2 regions of the Listeria sp. MAN/IMW/UF555 genome follow, and region 1 is predicted to be linked to the other one. Evidence: predicted binding sites of a transcription regulator. Region 1 holds the regulator's gene; the other holds the start of a gene.
What was found. Region 1 encodes NrdR, which represses ribonucleotide reductase genes. Its sites were predicted from a motif close to AACACNATATATNGTGTT; they were not measured.
Positions count from the first base shown of each region.

Region 2: a site for NrdR is predicted at 7,913-7,930, ahead of nrdD (anaerobic ribonucleoside-triphosphate reductase). Genes of this name have one in related genera too.

Region 1 is NZ_JBZWZS010000001.1:127,141-138,041, forward strand. Features, by position in the region: gene citZ (citrate synthase) at 1-883, shown strand, start outside; gene icd (NADP-dependent isocitrate dehydrogenase) at 903-2,165, shown strand; gene polA (DNA polymerase I) at 2,331-4,958, shown strand; gene mutM (DNA-formamidopyrimidine glycosylase) at 4,982-5,803, shown strand; gene coaE (dephospho-CoA kinase) at 5,820-6,422, shown strand; gene nrdR (transcriptional regulator NrdR) at 6,500-6,964, shown strand; gene AC4PG8_RS00635 (replication initiation and membrane attachment family protein) at 6,970-8,346, shown strand; gene dnaI (primosomal protein DnaI) at 8,356-9,279, shown strand; T-box leader at 9,330-9,560, shown strand; gene thrS (threonine--tRNA ligase) at 9,630-10,901, shown strand, end outside.
Region 2 is NZ_JBZWZS010000001.1:1,369,344-1,380,244, forward strand. Features, by position in the region: gene AC4PG8_RS06835 (MetQ/NlpA family ABC transporter substrate-binding protein) at 1-76, shown strand, start outside; gene AC4PG8_RS06840 (methionine ABC transporter ATP-binding protein) at 91-1,107, shown strand; gene AC4PG8_RS06845 (methionine ABC transporter permease) at 1,104-1,766, shown strand; gene AC4PG8_RS06850 (carbon-nitrogen family hydrolase) at 1,857-2,636, shown strand; gene AC4PG8_RS06855 (Crp/Fnr family transcriptional regulator) at 2,786-3,457, shown strand; gene AC4PG8_RS06860 (ABC transporter) at 3,522-4,304, opposite strand; gene AC4PG8_RS06865 (ATP-binding cassette domain-containing protein) at 4,309-4,968, opposite strand; gene nrdG (anaerobic ribonucleoside-triphosphate reductase activating protein) at 5,206-5,757, opposite strand; gene nrdD (anaerobic ribonucleoside-triphosphate reductase) at 5,750-7,900, opposite strand; gene AC4PG8_RS06880 (ABC transporter ATP-binding protein) at 8,191-9,291, shown strand; gene AC4PG8_RS06885 (Gfo/Idh/MocA family protein) at 9,332-10,303, opposite strand; gene AC4PG8_RS06890 (Cof-type HAD-IIB family hydrolase) at 10,420-10,901, shown strand, end outside.

The DNA.
Region 1 (10,901 bases):
TTTAAGAATGCAAAATCATCAAAAATTGCATCCAATGAGCGTTTTAAGAACAACGGTATCGATGTTAGGTGTGTTTGACACCGAAGCAGAATTAGATGATGGGGAAGCTGTGTACCGAAAAGGGCTACGTCTTCAAGCGAAAATGCCAACGATTGTTGCTGCTTTTTCAAGAATTCGTCGCGGACTTGATCCCATTCCGCCAAGAGAAGATTTAAATATGGCAGCAAATTTCCTTTATATGATTACAGGGGAAGAAGCGGATGAGTTATCGGTAGAAGCAATGAACAAAGCGCTAGTACTGCACGCAGACCATGAGTTTAATGCATCTACATTTACAGCTCGAGTTTGTGTGGCAACGCTTTCGGACGTTTATTCTGGTGTAACATCTGCCATTGGTGCGCTAAAAGGCCCACTTCATGGTGGTGCGAACGAACGTGTATTTGATATGTTAGAAGAAATCGATGCAGCTGGCGATGTACGTAATTATATCCAAGAAAAAATCGATACTAAACAAAAAATCATGGGCTTTGGTCACCGAGTTTATCGTGGTGGGGATCCGCGTGCCCAACATTTACGTGAAATGTCTAGAAAATTAACTGCTGAAAAAGGCGAAGAAAAATGGTTTGATATTTCACTGCAAGTAGAAGAAGCTGTTTGGGAATTAAAACATTTAAAACCTAATGTCGACTTTTATTCAGCTTCGGTTTATCACGCGCTTGGGATTGACCGCGATTTATTCACGCTAGTATTTTCTGTAAGTCGTGTTTCTGGTTGGTTAGCGCACATTTTTGAACAATATCGTGATAATCGTCTTATTCGTCCACGTGCTATCTACGTTGGACCTGAAAATAGAAGTTATTTACCTGTAGAAGAACGAATTTAATGGAGGAGGAACAAGTTTTATGAGTCAAAAAATTCAAGTAGAAAATGGTGTTTTAAAAACACCGAACAACCCAGTCATTCCTTTTATTGAAGGAGATGGAACAGGTCCAGACATCTGGGCAGCTGCAAAACGCGTTTTAGATGCGGCAGTTAAAAAAGCTTACAATGGCGAAAAAGAAATTGCTTGGAAAGAAGTTCTAGCTGGCGAAAAAGCATTTAAACAAACTGGCGAATGGCTTCCACAAGAAACACTAGATACAATTGATGAGTATTTAATTGCTATTAAAGGGCCACTTACAACGCCAATTGGTGGCGGGATTCGCTCTCTAAACGTTGCTTTACGTCAAGAGTTAGATTTATATGTATGTTTACGACCAGTGCGTTATTTCAAAGGTGTTCCGTCACCAGTAAAACGTCCTGAAGATACTGATATGGTCATTTTCCGTGAAAATACAGAAGATATTTATGCGGGAATTGAATTTAAAGAAGGTAGCGCAGAATCGAAAAAATTAATTGATTTCTTAAAATCGGAGTTTGGTGTGGATAAAATTCGTTTCCCGGAAACTTCTGGTATTGGGATTAAACCAATTTCAAAAGAAGGAACAGAGCGTTTAGTCCGTTCAGCGATTGAATATGCGATTAAAGAAGGACGTAAATCTTTAACACTTGTACACAAAGGAAATATCATGAAATTCACTGAAGGAGCTTTCAAAAACTGGGGCTATGATTTATGTGAACGCGAATACGGCGATAAAGTATTTACTTGGAACGAGTATGATCGTATCAAAGAAGCAGAAGGTACAGAAGCTGCTGATGCAAAACAAAAAGAAGAGCTTGCTGCTGGGAAAATATTAGTAAAAGATTCGATTGCAGATATTTTCTTACAACAAATCCTCACTCGCCCAGCTGAATTTGATGTAGTAGCTACGATGAATTTAAATGGAGATTACATTTCTGATGCCCTTGCTGCTCAAGTAGGTGGAATTGGAATTGCTCCTGGAGCGAACATTAATTATTTAACTGGTCATGCGATTTTTGAAGCAACACATGGTACTGCTCCAAAATATGCTGGTCTTGATAAAGTCAATCCATCATCCGTTATTTTATCTGGAACATTACTACTTGAACATATTGGCTGGGGTGAAGCAGCAGCACTCATTAACCACTCTATGGAAAAAACTATCGCTGCAAAAACCGTAACATATGATTTCGCTAGATTAATGGATGGAGCTACAGAAGTTAAATGTTCGGAATTTGCGGACGAGTTAATCAAAAACTTCTAAAATAAGTCAATTTTAAACGATAAAACTAGTTTGTAATATCTTTTTATAAAGGAAATGTACGTATTTTAAACAAACCATTTAATCCCATTCGGATAAGTGGTTTGTTTTTATGTTCCTATGGTAAAATAGACACAAGTGAATGATAATATCGAGGAGGATATCCCTGTGAATAAATTAGTATTAATTGATGGAAATAGTATTGCGAACCGCGCGTTTTATGCGTTGCCGCTCTTAAATAATGATAAAGGTGTATATACAAATGCGGTGTACGGATTTGCAATGATGCTGATGAACGTACTTGAAAAAGAAAAGCCTAGCCATGTGCTCGTTGCTTTTGATGCAGGAAAAACAACCTTCCGCCATACTACATTTAAAGGATATAAAGGTGGTCGCCAAAAAACGCCAAGTGAATTATCCGAGCAATTTCCATTTATCCGAGAGCTCTTAACAGCTTACGATATCCCGCAATATGAACTTGCTAACTACGAGGCCGATGATATTATCGGGACGTTAACGAAAAAAGCAGAAGCAGACGGAATGGAAGTCGCTATTATAACAGGAGACCGCGATTTAACTCAACTTGCTTCTCGGAAAACCACTGTTTATATTACTAAAAAAGGTATAGCTGATATGGAAACAAACACTCCAGAAACCTTAAAAGAAAAATATGACTTAACACCATCGCAAATCATTGATATGAAAGGTTTAATGGGAGATTCATCTGATAATATTCCCGGCATTCCTGGCGTAGGTGAAAAAACAGCCTTGAAACTTTTGCATGAATTTGGCGGTACAGTTGAAAGTGTCCTTGAACATGCTGAAGAAATTTCAGGTAAAAAATTAAAAGAAAAAGTACTAGAAAATAAAGAATTAGCTATTTTAAGTAAAGAACTTGCGACAATCAATGTAGATTCACCAATTGAATGTACAGTCGAAAGTACGAAATATGATGGCTATCAAACAGAAAAAGTCATCCCACTATTAAAAGAAATGAACTTCACAACACTTTTGAAAAACATCGAAGGAGATACAGCGGAAGAAGCAAAAGAATTAAAAGAACTATCTTTTGAAATAGTAACCGAATTAAAAGAACAACACTTTGGCGGGAAAACCGCGCTTTATGTGGAACTGGAAAATGATAATTATCATACCGCAAACTTTATTGGATTAACCGTTCATTCTAGCCAAGGGACATACTTCTTTACGAAGGAAACTGCAGAAAAAAGTGCGGTTTTCCGTAATTGGGTGGAAAGTGACGAAACAAAAGTCGTTTATGATGCGAAAAAAACAATGGTAGCGATGAACCGAATTGGTTTTGCTATAAAAGGTGTCACTTTTGATATTATGTTAGCTTCTTATTTACTAAATCCATCAGATTCCATTGATGACTTTACAAGTGTTGCTGTGAGACATGATTATACAGAAGTAGAAACAGACGAAGCAATTTATGGAAAAGGCGCTAAACGAAGCACGCCGGAAGAGGACATTGTTGCTGCCCACTTAGCCAGAAAAGCAGTAGCAATTGCTGAATTAGAGAAAAGACTAGTAGATGATTTAGAGGAAAATGAGCAATTAGCTTTGATGGAAGATTTAGAGTTACCACTGACATTTGTCTTGGCTCAAATGGAAATGCAAGGAGTTAGCGTAGATACTAAACGCTTAGAAAATATGAAAGTAGAATTAGCTGGTAGATTGAAAACATTAGAAGAATCGATTCATTCACTCGCTGGCGAAGAATTTAACATCAATTCACCAAAACAATTAGGTGTCATTTTATTTGAAAAACTAGAACTTCCTCCAGTGAAAAAAACCAAAACTGGTTATTCAACCGCAGCGGATGTACTAGAGAGCTTATCAGGAAAACATGCGATTATTGATGAAATTTTATTATATCGTCAACTTGGTAAAATTCAATCTACCTACATTGAAGGCTTGCTTAAAGTAACTGACAAAGAAACGCATAAAGTACACACGCGTTTCAACCAAACGTTAACGCAAACGGGTCGTTTAAGCTCTGTAGATCCGAACTTACAAAACATCCCGATTCGCCTAGAAGAAGGCCGGAAAATCAGACAAGTTTTCGTACCAAGTAAACCTGGTTGGAAAATGTTTTCCGCCGATTACTCCCAAGTAGAATTGCGTGTTTTAGCGCATATTTCTGAAGACGAGAATTTAATTTATGCGTTTAAACACGACTATGATATTCATACAAAAACAGCGATGGATGTTTTCCATGTAGAACAAGATGAAGTTGATTCTTTAATGCGTCGTCAAGCCAAAGCAGTAAACTTTGGAATTGTATACGGAATTAGTGATTATGGGCTCTCTCAAAACCTTGGTATCACGAGAAAAGAAGCAAAAGACTTTATTGATCGTTATTTTGTGAGTTATCCAGCTGTAAAAGAATATATGCAAGATATTGTTCGTTTTGCGAAAGAAAAAGGCTACGTAGAAACTATTTTACATCGTCGTCGGTATATTCCGGAAATCGTCAGCCGCAATTTCAATGTAAGAGGATTTGCAGAAAGAACGGCAATGAATACACCTATTCAAGGTAGTGCCGCGGATATTATAAAAAAAGCAATGATTCTCATGAGCGAACGCTTAAAATCTGAGAATTTAGAAGCAAAATTATTACTTCAAGTGCACGATGAGCTTATCTTTGAAGCACCTGAAGCAGAAATTGCAAAATTAGAAGAGATTGTACCTGATGTAATGGAAAATGCGGTAGAACTTTCTGTGCCACTTAAAGTTGATAGCGCATTTGGCGACACTTGGTATGATGCGAAATAAATAGAGAAACGGGGAGTTTATATATGCCAGAAATGCCGGAAGTAGAAAATGTCCGCGCAACATTACAAGAATTAGTCCCAGGTAAAAAAATAGATCAAGTGATTGTCCGCGTTCCCAAAATGATAGTAGCAACACCACCCGACGAGTTTGTCCATATGCTTGTCGGGCAAGAAATAGAAGCAGTGCGTCGTCGCGGTAAATTTTTACTATTTGACTTAACAAATTGTACGATTTTATCCCATTTGCGTATGGAAGGTAAATTCCGTTTAATGGATGAGAACGAGGAAGTTACTAAGCACACGCATATCATTTTTCATTTTGAAGATCATACTGAATTGCGCTTTTTAGATGTGCGGAAGTTTGGGACAATGGAAGTGACGAATAAATACGGCGAGTCAGAAACAAAATCGATAAAAAAACTAGGTCCAGAACCTTTAACCCCTGCATTTACATTAGCTGATTTTGCAACTGGTGTGAAAAAAACGAGTAGAGCTATCAAAACAGCCTTACTTGATCAAAAATTAGTTGCTGGTGTTGGGAATATTTATGCGGATGAAATTTGTTTTGAAGCAAAAGTGCATCCAGAGAGAGCCGCCAACTCGCTATCTGATAAAGAAATTAATCGCATATTTGAAGCGACAAAAAGTATCATGACTGAAGCAGTTGCCCTTGGTGGTTCCACTGTTAGAACTTACGTGAATTCACAAGGTAAACTAGGACAATATCAAGATAAATTAAAAGTGTACGGAAAAACTGGGGAACCGTGCGTTATTTGCGGGACACCCATTGAAAAAATTAAACTAAATGGACGCGGGACGCATTTTTGCCCGCACTGTCAAAAATAGAAAGCGAGCTGAAATCATGGGTAAAACAATTGGATTAACAGGAAGTGTGGCAACAGGAAAGTCAACTGTGAGTAACCTGATTCAGCAAGCTGGAATTCCGCTAGTTGATGCTGATGTTGCAGCTAGAAAAGTAGTTGAAAAAGGAACAGATGGCCTAGCGGAAATTGTTGCATACTTTGGAAAAGACATTTTACTTGAAGACGGTACTTTAAACCGGGCTAAACTAGGAGAAATTATTTTTCGTGATAAAGAAAAACGGGAAAAATTAAATGAAATTACCCATCCTCGCGTGAAAGACTATATGTTGAATGAAAGAGAACGCTTTTTTGAAGCAGGAGAAAAAGTTGTATTTTTTGATATTCCGCTACTTTTTGAAAGTCATTTAGAATCTTTAGTGGATCAAATTATCGTGGTTTGGACGACACCGGAAACAGAGTTAAAGCGTTTAATGGAACGAAATAACCTAACTAAAGAAGAGGCATTAGCAAGAATTAATAGCCAAATGGGAATTGATGAAAAGGCGAAAAAAGCCGATTTTGTGATAGATAATAATGAGTCACTTGAAAAAACACAAAAGCAAGTCCTTACATTTATCGAGCGTTTTGTTAATAACAAATAGCCACCCTTACTTTCACATGGTATAATGAGGCATACAAATAAACAGATAAAGAATGCTAGAGATAGGAGTGATTTTTTGTGAGATGTCCTACTTGTAAATATAATGGCACGCGTGTTGTAGACTCAAGACCGGCAGACGATGGTAACTCCATCCGAAGAAGGCGTGAATGTGAAAAATGCGGATTCCGTTTTACTACTTTTGAAAAGGTAGAAGAGAGTCCTTTAATAGTTGTGAAAAAAGACGGGGCAAGAGAAGAATTTGCTCGTGAAAAAGTAAGACGCGGTTTAATAAGAGCTTGTGAGAAACGCCCAGTTAGTGCGGAACAAATTGAAGAAATCGTGAATGAAGTAGAGCGCGAACTAAGAAACATTGGTGACAGCGAAATCGCTTCTGATTTAATCGGTGAAAAAGTAATGAATAAATTAGCGAGTCTTGATGAAGTTGCATACGTACGCTTTGCATCGGTTTATCGCCAATTTAAAGATATTAGTGTGTTTGTAGAAGAACTAAAAGATTTGATGGAAAAAAATAAAGATAGGTGAGTAAATTGACGGAATTTTGGATGGAGCTTCAGGCGGTAGATAGCTATCAAGTGAAGGCAAGTGGGATTTTGACAGGTGCCGATAGAAAAATAATTACGATGTTGTATCAACCGTTAATGGGGGCAGAATGTCTTGCTTTATACCAAACCCTGTTCACAGAAGTGGAAGAAAACAGACTGTGGTCAGAAGCGCATTCGCACGTCCAACTTTTAAATATGCTTGATATTAGTTTGAAAGCGTTATTCGAGGCGCGATTGAAACTAGAAGGCTTAGGTCTTTTAAAAAGTTATGTAAAAACAGAAAATGACCAACGCTTTTATATTTACGAAATTTTACCACCGTTATCACCCGAAAAGTTTTTTTCAGATGGTCTTTTAAATATTTATTTATATAGTAAAATTGGCAATGCGCAGTTTCAGCGTTTGCGTCGTTTTTTTGCAGATGAAACTTTTGACACAGATACATACAGCGAAATTACTCGTTCGTTCCAAGATGTTTTTGAACCCTTTAAAGGCGGCAGTAGTGCAGTTCCATCAGAATCTAATCAGGTTTTAGTGGATAAAATTGTGCCAAAAGAAATCGAATTTGATGACGCGAGTTTTGACTTTAATTTATTCTTAAGTTTACTTTCACCAGGTATGATTGCCAGGGAAAAAATAACAAAAGAAGTGCGCCAAACGATTTTAAAATTACACGGGATTTATCAAGTTTCTGAAAAAGATATGCCGAGTTATTTGTATCGTGCGCTTGATGCAAATGGCGAAATCGACATCGTTTATTTACGAAAAATCGTGCGCGAAGGCTATACGATTGAAAATGGCGCTCCACCAAAATTACAAATGAAGCAGGAAACACCTGTAACTAAAGAACCAGAAGAAGCTTTAAATGATGAAGAAGCCCTTCAAGTATATTTAGAGAGCATCACGCCATTCCAATTATTAGTGGATATTTCAGATGGGGCGATCCCGGCAGAAACCGATTTACGCGTCGTAGAAGAAGTCATGAATCAACAAAATCTACCGGTTCCCGTGATGAATGTGCTAATTGAATATGTTTTACTTCGCCTAGACCGGAAGCTTTCTAAAAATTACATGATGACTATCGCGGCCCACTGGAAACGAAAAAATGTAAAAACGGCAAAAGAAGCTATGGATCTCGCGTGGCAAGAGCACGAAAAATATAAACGACTACAAGAAGAACCAGCCACACCGAAAAATAATAATTACAACCGAAATTACCAAAAATCCACTAGAAAAGAAATTTTACCGGATTGGTTTGATAAAGAACAAGTTGCTCCAGCAGAAAACAAAATGACAGATAAAGAAAAACAAACGCTTGAAGAACAAGTTCGTGAAATTAAAGAACGACTAAATAAAAGGTAGGTGAAGAATATGGATAACATCGAAAGAACATTAGGACAGCTTTTTGAAGGGCGAGATTTTGAAAAAGAATACCAAGGTTTAAAACAACAAGTTCTCCATTATCAACCAATTCAAGATTTTTTCAAGGAAAATAAAGAAGATATTACGGAACAATTAATTAATCAAAACTTGTCTAATTTGTACGAATTTATGACGCAACATAAAAAATTCACAGAGCAAGAAGAGACATTAATGCCTGGTTATGCTCCAAAACTTGTCCTTAACGGGGAATTCATTACTGTCACCTATTATCCAACAAAAGAAAAAATTGAAGAAGATAAACGTCGTGCTGTCGAGCGGAGAATTCGTTCGCTTTACATGCCAAAACAAGTGGTGGATGCTAATTTAGCTGACTTTTATACCGATGAAGAATCGCGTAAACTGGCGCTTGTTGAAGCTTATCAATTTTTAAATAACTATCCACCTCAAAATGGTGAGCGTGTGAAGGGGTTATTTATTCATGGAAGTTTTGGGACTGGAAAATCCTACTTGCTTGGAGCACTTGCAAAAGAGTTAGCTTTAAAAGGTATTTCAACAACTTTAGTTTATTTACCAGAATTTATGCGGGAAGTGAAGCAGTCTATTTCGGATAATACTGTTGGCGAAAAAATCCAGTTTGCCAAAGAAACTGAAGTATTAATGCTTGATGATATTGGCGCAGAATCGATGACAGCGTGGACACGCGATGAAGTGCTGGGTGCGATTTTACAATTCCGGATGCAAGAAGAATTACCAACATTCTTCTCGTCTAATTACAATATGGATCAACTTGAGAATCATTTAATGTTTGCTCAAAATGGTACGGAAGAAAAACTAAAAGCTCGCCGAATCATGGAACGGGTGCGTTATTTATCTAAAGAGGTCAACTTAGAAGGAAAAAATCGCCGCTTCTAAAAAGTACTTGCAAATATATCTCATCGGGCTTATAATGTGAAGTAATATAAAACAAAGTGATGAAAAGGACAACCAATTTAACGGAAAATTATAGAGAGGAAGGGCTAGCTGGGAACCTTCTATTGGAACTTAAATTTGGACCACCTTGGAACTTCTATTAGGAACGTTTTTTACTAGTAATAATAGACGGATCGCTCCGTTACAGGCGACAAGAGTGAAGTAGTTGATTTTAGCTATTTCTGAATCTTGGGTGGAACCACGAGCATAAACTCGTCCCTTGACAACAGGAGGGATGGGTTTTTTATTTTGCCCTCCTAACCACATTTAAAAAAAGAAAAGGAGAGATTAGTATGAAAATCACATTTCCAGACGGCGCTGTAAAAGAATTTGAGCCAGGCGTGTCAACAGCTGACATCGCGGCTTCCATCAGCCCAGGTCTAAAAAAGAAAGCACTCGCAGGTAAATTAAACGGAGAATTACTTGACTTAGTAACTCCAATCCATGAAGATGGGGCAATTGAAATCGTCACTCCGGATCATGAAGATGCACTTGGCATTTTGCGCCATAGTACTGCTCATCTAATGGCTCAAGCGCTAAAACGACTTTATCCAGATGTGAAATTTGGGGTTGGTCCAGCGATTGAATCTGGTTTCTACTATGATATTGATACAGAAGCTGTTATTAGTGATGAATCTTTAGTTGAAATCGAAAAAGAAATGCAAAAAATCGTTCGTGAAAATGTACCAATCGAACGCGAAGTTGTTTCTCGTGAAGAAGCAATTAAACGTTTTGAAGCGATTGGCGATCAATATAAATTAGAACTAATCGAAGCAATTCCTGAAGATGAAACAGTGACAATTTATACTCAAGGCGAGTTTTTTGACCTTTGTCGCGGTGTCCATGTTCCTTCTACTGGTAAAATTCAAGTGTTTAAACTGTTAAGCGTGGCTGGTGCATACTGGCGCGGCGACAGCAACAACAAAATGCTTCAACGTATTTACGGCACAGCTTTCTTTGACAAAAATGGCTTAAAAGAATTTATCCAAATGCAAAAAGAAGCAAAAGAACGTGACCATCGTAAATTAGGGAAAGAATTAGATTTATTTGCGAACAGTATCGAAGTCGGTCAAGGACTACCTCTTTGGTTACCAAAAGGTGCAACTATCCGCCGCGTTATTGAACGTTACATCGTGGATAAAGAAGAACGCTTAGGTTACAATCACGTTTATACTCCAATTATGGCAAACGTGGAACTTTACAAAACAAGTGGTCACTGGGATCACTACCATGAAGATATGTTCCCAACTATGAAAATGGATAACGAAGAACTTGTGTTACGACCAATGAACTGTCCACATCACATGATGATTTATAAAAATGACATTCATAGTTATCGTGAACTGCCAATCCGTATTGCAGAACTTGGTATGATGCATCGCTATGAAATGAGTGGAGCACTTTCAGGACTACAACGTGTTCGTGGCATGACTCTAAACGACGCACATGTATTTGTTCGCCCAGATCAAATTAAAGATGAATTCAAACGCGTGGTGGAACTAATTTTAGAAGTATACAAAGACTTCGATATTAAAGATTACTCATTCCGTTTAAGCTATCGCGAT
Region 2 (10,901 bases), 1.2 Mb from region 1:
AAAATACTACCATTCTGATGACGTAAAAGCATTTATTGAAAAAGAATTTAATGGGTCTGTAGTACCTGCATTCTAGGGAGTTGTTTTATTTTGATCGAATTACATCAAGTTTCAAAGTCATTTAATGTAAATGGAAAAACCGTAGAAGCCGTCAAAAATGTTTCTATTACAGTCGAAAAAGGAGAAATTTTCGGTGTCGTTGGTTACAGTGGCGCCGGAAAAAGTACGCTCGTTCGTTGCATCAACTTGCTTGAACGTCCTGATGCCGGCCAAGTTTTAATTGACGGGAAGAATTTGTCTACCCTCTCAAGTAAAGAACTTCGTGTCGCTCGTCGGAAAATTGGTATGATTTTCCAAGGATATAACTTACTTAAAACCGCAACTGTCTATGATAACATTGCCAAACCGTTAAAATTAGAAGGTGTTCCAAAAGACGAAATCGAGATTCGCGTAAATAAATACTTGTCGATTGTTGGCTTAGAGGATAAAAGAAGCAATTATCCAAGTCAGCTTTCTGGCGGTCAAAAACAACGTGTTGCGATTGCTCGTGCTCTTGCGCATGAACCAGAAATTCTTTTAAGCGATGAAGCGACAAGTGCTTTGGATCCTGAAACAACAGAAGCAATTTTGCAGTTGTTACTTAAGATTAACGCTGAGCTTGGCATTACGATTTTCTTAATTACACATGAACTTGATGTCATTCAACGTATTTGTGACCGGGTTGCTGTGATGGAAAATGGACATTTAGTAGAGCAAGGTACCGTTCTTGATATTTTCACCAAAGCAAAACATGCGACAACAAAACGCTTTGTTGGCTCGGAAGCTAGTTTCGACATCCCGCAAGATTTGCTTGAAAAATATATCGCGACCGGAAAATTAGTTTCACTTCATTTTATTGGTGATGAGGCTGATGAACCTGCGCTCGCTCTTGTATCACGCAAATTCGACGTTCTTCCAAGCATTTTAGCTGGTGGAATAGATCATTTGAAAAACGGAACACTTGGAAAACTACTCGTTCATTTAAAAGGGGACGAAGCCGAATATAGTAAAGCTATTGCTTATTTGAAAGAATCTGGAGTCGTTGTTGAGGAGGTCGAGTTACTATGAGTTTGTTTTTTGAAGAATGGGGACCGATACTTTGGCAAGGATTTTTAGAAACTCTTACAATGACTGGGATTACACTTGTAATTTCACTAGCAATTGGGTTGCCACTTGGCGTATTTTTAACATTAACGCGTAAAGGCGGTCAATCAGAAAATCTGGTTGTATATAGTATTTTGAACTGGGTAATTAATATTTTACGTTCGTTACCTTTCATTATTTTATTATTCTTAATGATTCCGGTAACTCGTTTTGTTGTTGGTACTACAATTGGAATTCAAGGTGTGATTATGCCACTTGTTGTATTCACCGCACCTTATATCGCTCGCTTGATGGAGTCTGCCCTACTTGAAGTTGACCGTGGTGTTATTGAAGCCTACCAAGCAATGGGGATTTCAACGCCAAAAATCATTTGGAGCGTAGTTATTCGCGAAGCTCGGTCTGGTATCGTTCTCGGTTTAACGATTGCTACAATTGGTCTTATCGGCGCAACTGCAATGGCTGGACTTGTTGGGGCTGGCGGACTTGGAACGATTGCATATCAATATGGTTTCCAGCGTTTTGAGCCGACTGTCATGTATACAACCATCATTATTTTAATTATCATGGTACAAGCACTACAATCATTCGGAAATTTCTTATCTAGACGTCTTAAAAAAGATTAATTTTACTACTAAGAGCTTGGTGCGTAGTGTTCCGGTATGGACTCGCCACCAAGCTTATGTTATTTTTAAAAGAAAAAGGGAGCGAAGAACATGTGGAAGTTGGCATTATGTCAAACCGATGTAGTTTTTAAATATCCAGATGCAAACTATGCACGGATTGAAAAAGCAATTGTTGAAGCTGCTGAAAATGGGGCCGATATAGCAGTTTTACCAGAAATGTGGAATACAGGTTATGCTTTAAATGAATTAGCTGGGGTTGCTGATTTAAATGGGGAGAGAACAAAAGAATTTTTAGCTGGCCTTTCAGAAAAACACCAAATCGCTATAATTGGCGGCTCGGTTTCTATTTCAGAAGGAAGCAAGTTTTCCAACACGATGTACGCTTTTGATAAATATGGCGGACTACTTTCTTCATATAAAAAGGTCCACTTATTCCAACTTATGAATGAACACTTATACTTAGAACCTGGAAATGATAAAAATCTATTTCGACTAGATGGTATTTCTTGCGCAGGGTTCATTTGTTATGATATTAGATTTCCTGAATGGATTCGCAAACATACTTCAGAAGGCTCAGAAGTTATTTTTGTTTCTGCACAGTGGCCAGCTGAACGCATTAAACAATGGGAACAACTACTTATTGCTCGTGCGATTGAAAACCAAGCTTTTGTTGTTGCTGTCAACCGGGTTGGCGATGATCCAAATAATCATTTTAACGGTCATTCGCTCGTTATTGATCCACTAGGAAATGTTATTGTTCATGGTGGCGAAGAGGAAGGCAATATTTATGCTGAAATCGACTTGAATTTAGTCGCTGAAACTAGAGGGATAATTCCTGTTTTTACCGACCGTCGTCCTGAACTATACTAAAATCAGAATAGCGTTTTTTTACAATTTCTCATTAAATCTTCAAATTTCCACCAATAAAGTGGCAATTTGGTATCATTTATGTGGATTAAATTTTGTTAATTTTGTTATTATGTATTATAGTTAACGAAAGAGTAAAGGAGCTGCTAACAATGGATGCACTATTTAACCACAAAGAATTCATTCGGTTATCTCACGAAGGTAACATCAACTACGAAAAATTAAAAGTTCCAAAAAATACTGAATTAGTTAATACAGCCGATCAAAGAAATAGTCATGTCTATTTAATTATCGACGGATTTGTTTCCATTTCTATGAACCCAGAATCAAACAGTATTTACACGATTCTTGGAAAAGGCTCCTTCGTCAATTACTATAGTCTATTCCAAGGAAATGTAGATGACTTTTTATTTAAAACGATATCGACTTGTACGGTTTATAAATACACGTTTAAAGATTTAGAGTATTTTCTCTCAATGTTTCCTGAGAACTTTGGTTTTCAATTTTTCATTATGCGTGACTTGGCTCGCCATGCTTTCTTCAAAAGCCTTTCATCCGAAACGAGTTCCTCCGATAAGTTAGAGCTTTCTTTTATCAACATCGGAAAACTTCACGGCACTCCATATGAAAAAGACAGTGTCATTTTACCAAAAGAAATGCGCACTAGTGTTATAGCCGCTTACAGTAATCTTTCAAAAAGCAGTTTTTACAAACAATTAGCGCGTTTAAAAGACCAGGGAAAAATATGGAAAAACGATAGAGAATGGGTTCTTAAGAATAAAGAGGTATATGATTATTTAAAAGCAAGAGAAATTGATGTATAAAAACTCCATCTGCGTTATAGATGGAGTTTTTCTTATAAACTCACAAACAACGATCATTTATCTTTTAAAAAGTATCAAAACTACCAACAGTTCTTTCTTTTTTTAACGAATAATTAAAGAATATCAGTCCTACAATAAGCCAAATTGTATTAATAAATAAATTTATGCTTAGGAGACCTAAATCGGCTTTGCCAGAAACATACAGATTGCTCGTAAAATCCACGCCCGAAGTAAATGGTATGATATAAATGATTTTTGGTAGACCCACGATAAATGTATTGGAAAAAATGATTAAGGCGCCAGCAAACAAGTTTACGAAATTCCCTAAACTCTTCTCTTTAACCGCATAACCGCCGAATACCAGACCCATTCCAAACATTCCTATAACAGACGGCAAAAGGATGATGACGGATAAAAAAATGAATGGAACTTGCGACCAACTAATTTTGTCAGCGAAAATGGAAATAAGGACAACTACCACAAGAATGATAATCGTTTCTAAAATACTGATTAAAAGTAACAAAAATGATTGTACAGGATAAGGTAATATACTTTGGACTTTGGGTTCCAGCAGTCCCATCTTGGCATCCGTACTAATCCAGTTGGCCGTACTCGATAATGCCATATCAGAAAATGCCCAAAACATATATCCAATTAATAAAAGAATAGGCCCCTGAATTGCAGAAGCACCATAAAACTTAGTTACTGAACTGCTATCATTTAACATTAATATTGCCAGATATACACCAGTAAACATTATTAATTCCGAAACAAGGTTTTTCTTGTACTTAAAAAGAATAAGAATATTTGCTTTAAGTGTTCCTATACAAGCCCCAAAATAATCCATTATACTAACATCCTTCCCAATAAATCTCACCGTTTTTTTCAAAAATTATTCTCTCTATATTCGGCATATCTAAAAATCTTTTATCATGAGAAATTAATACTATCTTTTTTTCTAGCCTTAATTTAGCCAGAATTTCAATAAATGCATAAAAACTCTCATCATCCAACCCGTTTGTAGGTTCATCCAATAATAATAGCTGACAGTTCGAACATAACGCAGACAAGATAAATACTTTCTTTTTTTGGCCTGTAGATAGCTTTTCTGCTGACATTTCTAAAATATCTTTGCAATTTAATTTCACACAGTAATTAGATAGTTTTTTTAACACATCGTTTTTATTTGTACCTTTTAATGATGTTAAATATTCAATATTTTGTCTGCCGTTCAATTTATAAAACATGCCTCGTTCTGCACTTGATAAATAGTACGTAGTTCTCTTTGTCCATTTTGAAAAATTGGTATGGTTTGAAATCTGTAACGTTCCTTCGTCAGGTAAAATAATTCCCGCTATTATTTTTGCTAATGTTGATTTCCCCGAACCATTCATTCCTGTTATTAAAGTTATTTTATGATTAAAATTAATTGTAATACTCAAATTATTTATTATAGTCTTATCATCGTATTTCTTTTGTAGGTTATGTATGTTCAAACTAATATCTTCCAAAATATTATTCTCTCCATTCTAGAAATAATGTTAACTAAGCCTATTCAATACCGTTTTCGAATTTTTCGAACTATTCACCCGATTTCTTTCATTATATCATCAATGCGTTTTCATTTTGTGAGCTTTTTGTGAACCTTTGCGTTAAAAATTAGTCAATTGCTAGCTTTTTTAGCGTATTTTATGCCTAAATAAGTGTTCACATTTATTAAAAAAGCCCTCCGTGATAGAGGGCTCCTTTCACAATTCATATAACACTACTTCATCAGCAGCAAGTGATTTTTGTACGTCAATAATTCGTTGGTTGCTGGAACCGCGGAATGCTAAGTTTGGATCGAATAGCTTTTGTTCAAAGCGGCCATCTACAAGGACATCTATTAAGGATAAAAGTTCGAGTTTGTCAGTTGTTTCTTGCATCATTTCATCCCAAGTGTAGCCTGTCCATGACCAAATGTCTTTCGTTTTCCCATATGTCGCGCGGATTCGTTTCACGACAGATAGACATGTGGCGGTATTTAAAAATGGTTCCCCGCCAAGCAACGTCAGACCTTGAACGCTCTCATGTCCGATGTCTTTTAGAATATCGTCTTCTAATTCTTTTGTGTAAGGTTTGCCGTATTTAAATGATTGCGCGGCCTTGTTGTAGCAGCCTTCGCAGTGGAAAGGACATCCAGATACATATAAACTGCACCGGACGCCCTCCCCGTCGACAAAGTTGAATGCTTTATAGTCGGCGATATACCCTCTGGATAATTCATTCGACTTCCATTCGCACGGTTTTGGATTATTCACCTAAGTTCTCCATATGTTTCACACGATTGCTAATTTCTACGTGGCGTCCATGAACCATTGGACGTTTCATCGGATTACCTAAATAACCACAAGTACGTTTTACAACATCTGCTTTTTCAGGATCAGTGTTTCCACAGCTTGGGCATTTAAAGCCTTCTTCTGTAGGAACAAATTCACCTTCAAAATCACATTCGTAACATTTATCAATTGGTGTATTTGTACCAAGGTAAGCTACACGATCATAGGAGTAATCCCATACAGCCTCAAGTGCTTTCGTATTGTGAACCATTTTTGGATACTCACAATAATGAATGAATCCGCCAGAGCAAAATTCTGGATAATCTTTTTCAAAATCGATTTTTTCAAATGGTGTGATTTTTTTACGAACATCGTAATGGAAAGAGTTTTGATAATAGTCTTTATCTGTAATGTCTTTAATTACGCCATATTTTTCTTTGTCTAAACGGTTGAAACGGTCCGTTAAGCTTTCACTTGGAGTAGAATATACGCTAAACCAGTAGCCATATTCATCTTTCCAATTATCAGCATAGGCTTTTAGTTCTTTCACAATGTCGAGCGTGAAGTTTTTTGCTTCTTTGTCGCCTTCCCATTCGCCGCCATAAAATACAGTTGCAGCTTCATAAAGACCGATATAGCCGATCGAAATCGTAGAGCGTTCTTTATTGAACAGTTGATCTACATTTTCACCGTCTTGTAGTCGTTTGCCAAAAGCTCCATATTTATAAAGAATTGGCGCGTTTTCTGGACGAGCTTGACGAACACGATTTAAACGGAAAAGTAGCGCATCTTTGACGGTTTTCATACGTTCGTGGAAAATTTCCCAGAAACGTTCTTTGTCTCCGCCACTTTGAATGGCGATTCGCGGAATATTAAGCGTTACAACCCCAAGATTGTTTCGTCCCGCGTTAACATGTTCCCCGTTTTCGTTCTTCCAAGCTGGTAAAAATGAACGGCAACCCATTGGTACTTTGAAATCGCCTGTTAAACGAACGAGTGAATCGTAGTTAAGTACATCTGGATACATCCGTTTTGAGGAACACTCCAGCGCTAATTGCTTGATGTCATAGTTCGGATCTTCCGCATTTAAATTAGTTCCACGACGAATCGAAAATACTAATTTTGGGAAAATGGCAGTATGTTTATCTTTACCAACCCCGCCAATACGAACTTTTAAGATTGCTTTTTGAATTTCACGGGCAAACCAATCTTCCCCAAGCCCAAAGCCTAGTGTGACGAATGGAGTTTGGCCGTTACTTGTATATAATGTATTGATTTCATATTCTAAGCTTTGCATTGCATCGTAAATATCTTTGCGTGTTTTTTCCGCTGCGTAACCTTCTTGTTTTTCTGGAACGACCCATTCAGCCGCATCTTTTTTGTGTTTTTCAAAGTTTAAGCGCGCGTAAACGGATAAAACTTCATCAATTCGGTCAACTGAGCAGCCGCCGTACTGTGAACTTGCTACGTTTGCGATGATTTGAGCAATTTGTGCTGTAGCTGTTTGGATTGATTTCGGGCTTTCTACGTTGGCATTACCAATCGTAAATCCTTTTGATAACATTCCTTCGATGTCGATTAAACAACAGTTTGTCATCGCATGGTATGGACTGTAGTCTAAATCGTGAAAATGGATTTCCCCTTTTAAATGAGCGTTCGATACGTGTTTTGGTAGCATGTATTTTAAGGCATAGCTTTTTGCTACGGCTCCTGCTGTCAAATCGCGTTGTGTATTGAAAACAGTCGCATCTTTATTTGCATTTTCGTTCACTACTGTTTTGTCTTTTTGTAGTAATTTTTCGACGCTTTTGTGCATATCTGTGATGTTTTCGCGCTCGTGATCCCGGTCGTGACGATACTCTATGTAAGCCCTCGCTACATCAGGATACGTCGATTTCATTAAAGTATTTTCGACGCATTGCTGGATTTCATCGATGGTCATATCTGTCTTGTTAGGTAATTCACTTACAACCTCAAGCAAAATCTCTTCTAAAAAAGTTTCGTCCTCTAATTCAATTGCTTTCATGGATGCTTCAACGGCATTACGAATTTTAATTAAATCAAAGTTTGCTTTGCGGCCATCCCTTTTTATCACCATTTGTTCATTAAGTTGTTCCACGTACATGATAATCCCCCACTAACTATATATTGTGTCTGCTATAATAATATAACACAAGATAAAGTTTTTTTGTAATGATATCTGGGGATTTTTTTGAATTGGGACTAAAGAATTAAAAGCCATGAAAAATATTTCACATAAAAGGTCTTTTGTCACTTTACTTCTTTATATTTTTTTGCTACTTATGCAAGTTGCCCAACAGATGAATTTTTTCTTTGTGCAAATTGCCATAGTTTTTGTAAAGCGTTTTCATATACAATAAACACAAGTTAAAAAATAGAAAGAGGCGAAGTAAGTTGGCACAATTATCATTAGAACATATTTATAAAATATACGATAACAAAGTAACTGCGGTATCTGACTTTAATTTAGAGATCGATGACAAAGAGTTCATCGTTTTTGTAGGACCATCTGGTTGTGGTAAATCTACAACTTTACGTATGATTGCTGGATTAGAAGAAATTTCAAAAGGCGAATTATCTATTGATGGTAAAGTAATGAACAATGTTGCGCCAAAAGACCGTGACATCGCAATGGTATTCCAAAACTACGCATTATATCCACATATGACTGTATATGATAATATGGCATTCGGTTTAAAACTTCGTAAAATGCCAAAAGACGAAATTAAAAAACGTGTTGAGCATGCAGCAAATATTCTTGGCTTAACTGAATACTTAAAACGTAAACCAAGTGCGCTTTCCGGTGGTCAACGTCAACGTGTTGCTCTAGGTCGTGCAATCGTTCGTGATGCAAAAGTCTTCCTAATGGATGAACCACTTTCCAACTTGGATGCGAAATTACGTGTGCAAATGCGTGCGGAAATCACAAAACTTCACCAACAATTAGATACTACCATGATTTACGTTACCCATGACCAAACAGAAGCAATGACAATGGCAACTCGTATCGTTATCATGAAAGACGGTGTTATCCAACAAGTTGGTTCACCAAAACAAGTTTACGATCACCCAGTGAATATGTTCGTAGCCGGCTTTATTGGTAGCCCAGCAATGAACTTCTTCAAAGGTCGTTTAGAAGGTTCTAACTTTATCGGTGATGATTTCACTATCGCTGTTCCAGAAGGTAAACTTAAACTTCTTAAAGACAGAGGATTTGACGGTAAAGAAATCGTTTTCGGTATTCGTCCAGAAGATATTCATGATGAACCAATCGTTATTGAAGCAAACCCAGGTTACACTTTCAAAGCGACTACTATTGTTGCCGAGCTTACTGGTGCTGAATTCATGCTTCATAGCCGCGTTGGTACACACGAATTCGTAGCTCGTGTTGATGCTCGCTCTGAACACCAACCAAATGAAGTATTAACTTTAGCATTTGAAATGTCTAAATCTCACTTCTTTGACCCAGAAACAGAAGATAACTTAACTGATTAATATACTTAAAAAACCCCCGCCACATGTGGCGGGGGTTTTCTTATTTTTCAAAAGGAAATTTAATTCCCCACTGCGACCTAACATCCGTCATAATCGCGATAACATCATTCGTTAATTGATAGGTTGTATTTTCTCCAGTTGCAATACTTTCTTCCATTGCTGTAATTTCATATTCTAAAGCTTTATCAGTTTCACCCGCTTCGATTTCTTCTACTTTTCCTGTCGCAGTGTAAGTAACCGTTGCTCGGTCTGCCCGCGGATACTCATCTACAGTGATAAATCCTTCTTCACAGGCTATAACACCGCGTTTTGGTACTTTAGCTCGGAAAGAAAGCGACACTACGGCCAACTCTTCTTCTTTGTTCTTCAGTAAAATACCTGATTGTTCGTCTACGCCCGTCTCGAATTTCTTCATCGTCGTTAATACTTCATCAGGTGCCGCGCTTAAAAAGTAACGCGCGAAACTCAATGCATATGTACCAATATCAAGTAATGCCCCACCAGCTAAATCCATATTGTAGAAACGATTTTTCGGATCCTTTTCCTTAGCACTGCCGAAAGCTACTTGGATAATTTTAAGTTTACCAATTACGCCTGAATCAACTATTTCCCGTAATTTCTTATAAAGTGGCATGTGGAAAATCGTCATGGCTTCCTTAACAATTAGCCCTTTTTCCTTAGCTAATGCATTTATTTCATTCAATTCCGCACTGCTCACAGTAATCGCTTTTTCTGCCAAAACATGCTTCCCATTATGTAAACTTTTCATAATAAATTCGTAGTGGTTAGAATGAGGTGTAGCAATATACACTACATCAATCATAGGATCAGCAAGCATCGCATCAAAATCATTGTATACATTTTCAATCCCGTATTGATTTGCAAAAACTTGTCCCTTCTCTATACTTCTTGCTCCTACTGCATAGATTTCGCGATTTAACCCTTGCATTCCTTCCGCAAATTGGTGCGCAATCGAACCTGGTCCAAGAATTGCCCAGTTAAGCTTTTTCATCGTGGAATTCCCCCAAATATTTATTTTCGAACTTGTCAAAAACTATTGTATCATATATAACTATTCCGATTCGCACATGGTATACTTATGTTATTAACTAAAAAGGATGATTTTATTTGACTAATAAATATTTAATTTGTTCGGATATTGATGGTACACTACTGCGCCAAGATCAGACTGTTTCTGAAAAAACACGTGATTTAATCCAAACTTTAGAAAATGACGGTCATATTTTTTCAATTTCTACTGGACGGATGTATCGTTCCGCCCGTGAAGTAGGTTTTCAAGTTAGTAAGTCTGGTCATGTTATTGCATCCAATGGTTCTTACGCAGCCATTCGTGACGAAGAGTTTCTTAAAACTACTTTAGAAGAAAAAGCCATTCGTGAAACATATGATATTATGCGCGATTTTGATTTACCACTATTTTTCTTCTCTACAAATACATTATTCTACACAAAAGAACCACCTGAGTTTTTCCGAGAGCTTGCTGATAAAAGCCGACTCGATACTGGACATAATAGTTTTTCACTCGTTTCTATTAATGATTCGCATGTTTTTGATGAAAACATGAATCAATTTTTAAACGCCATCGTAGT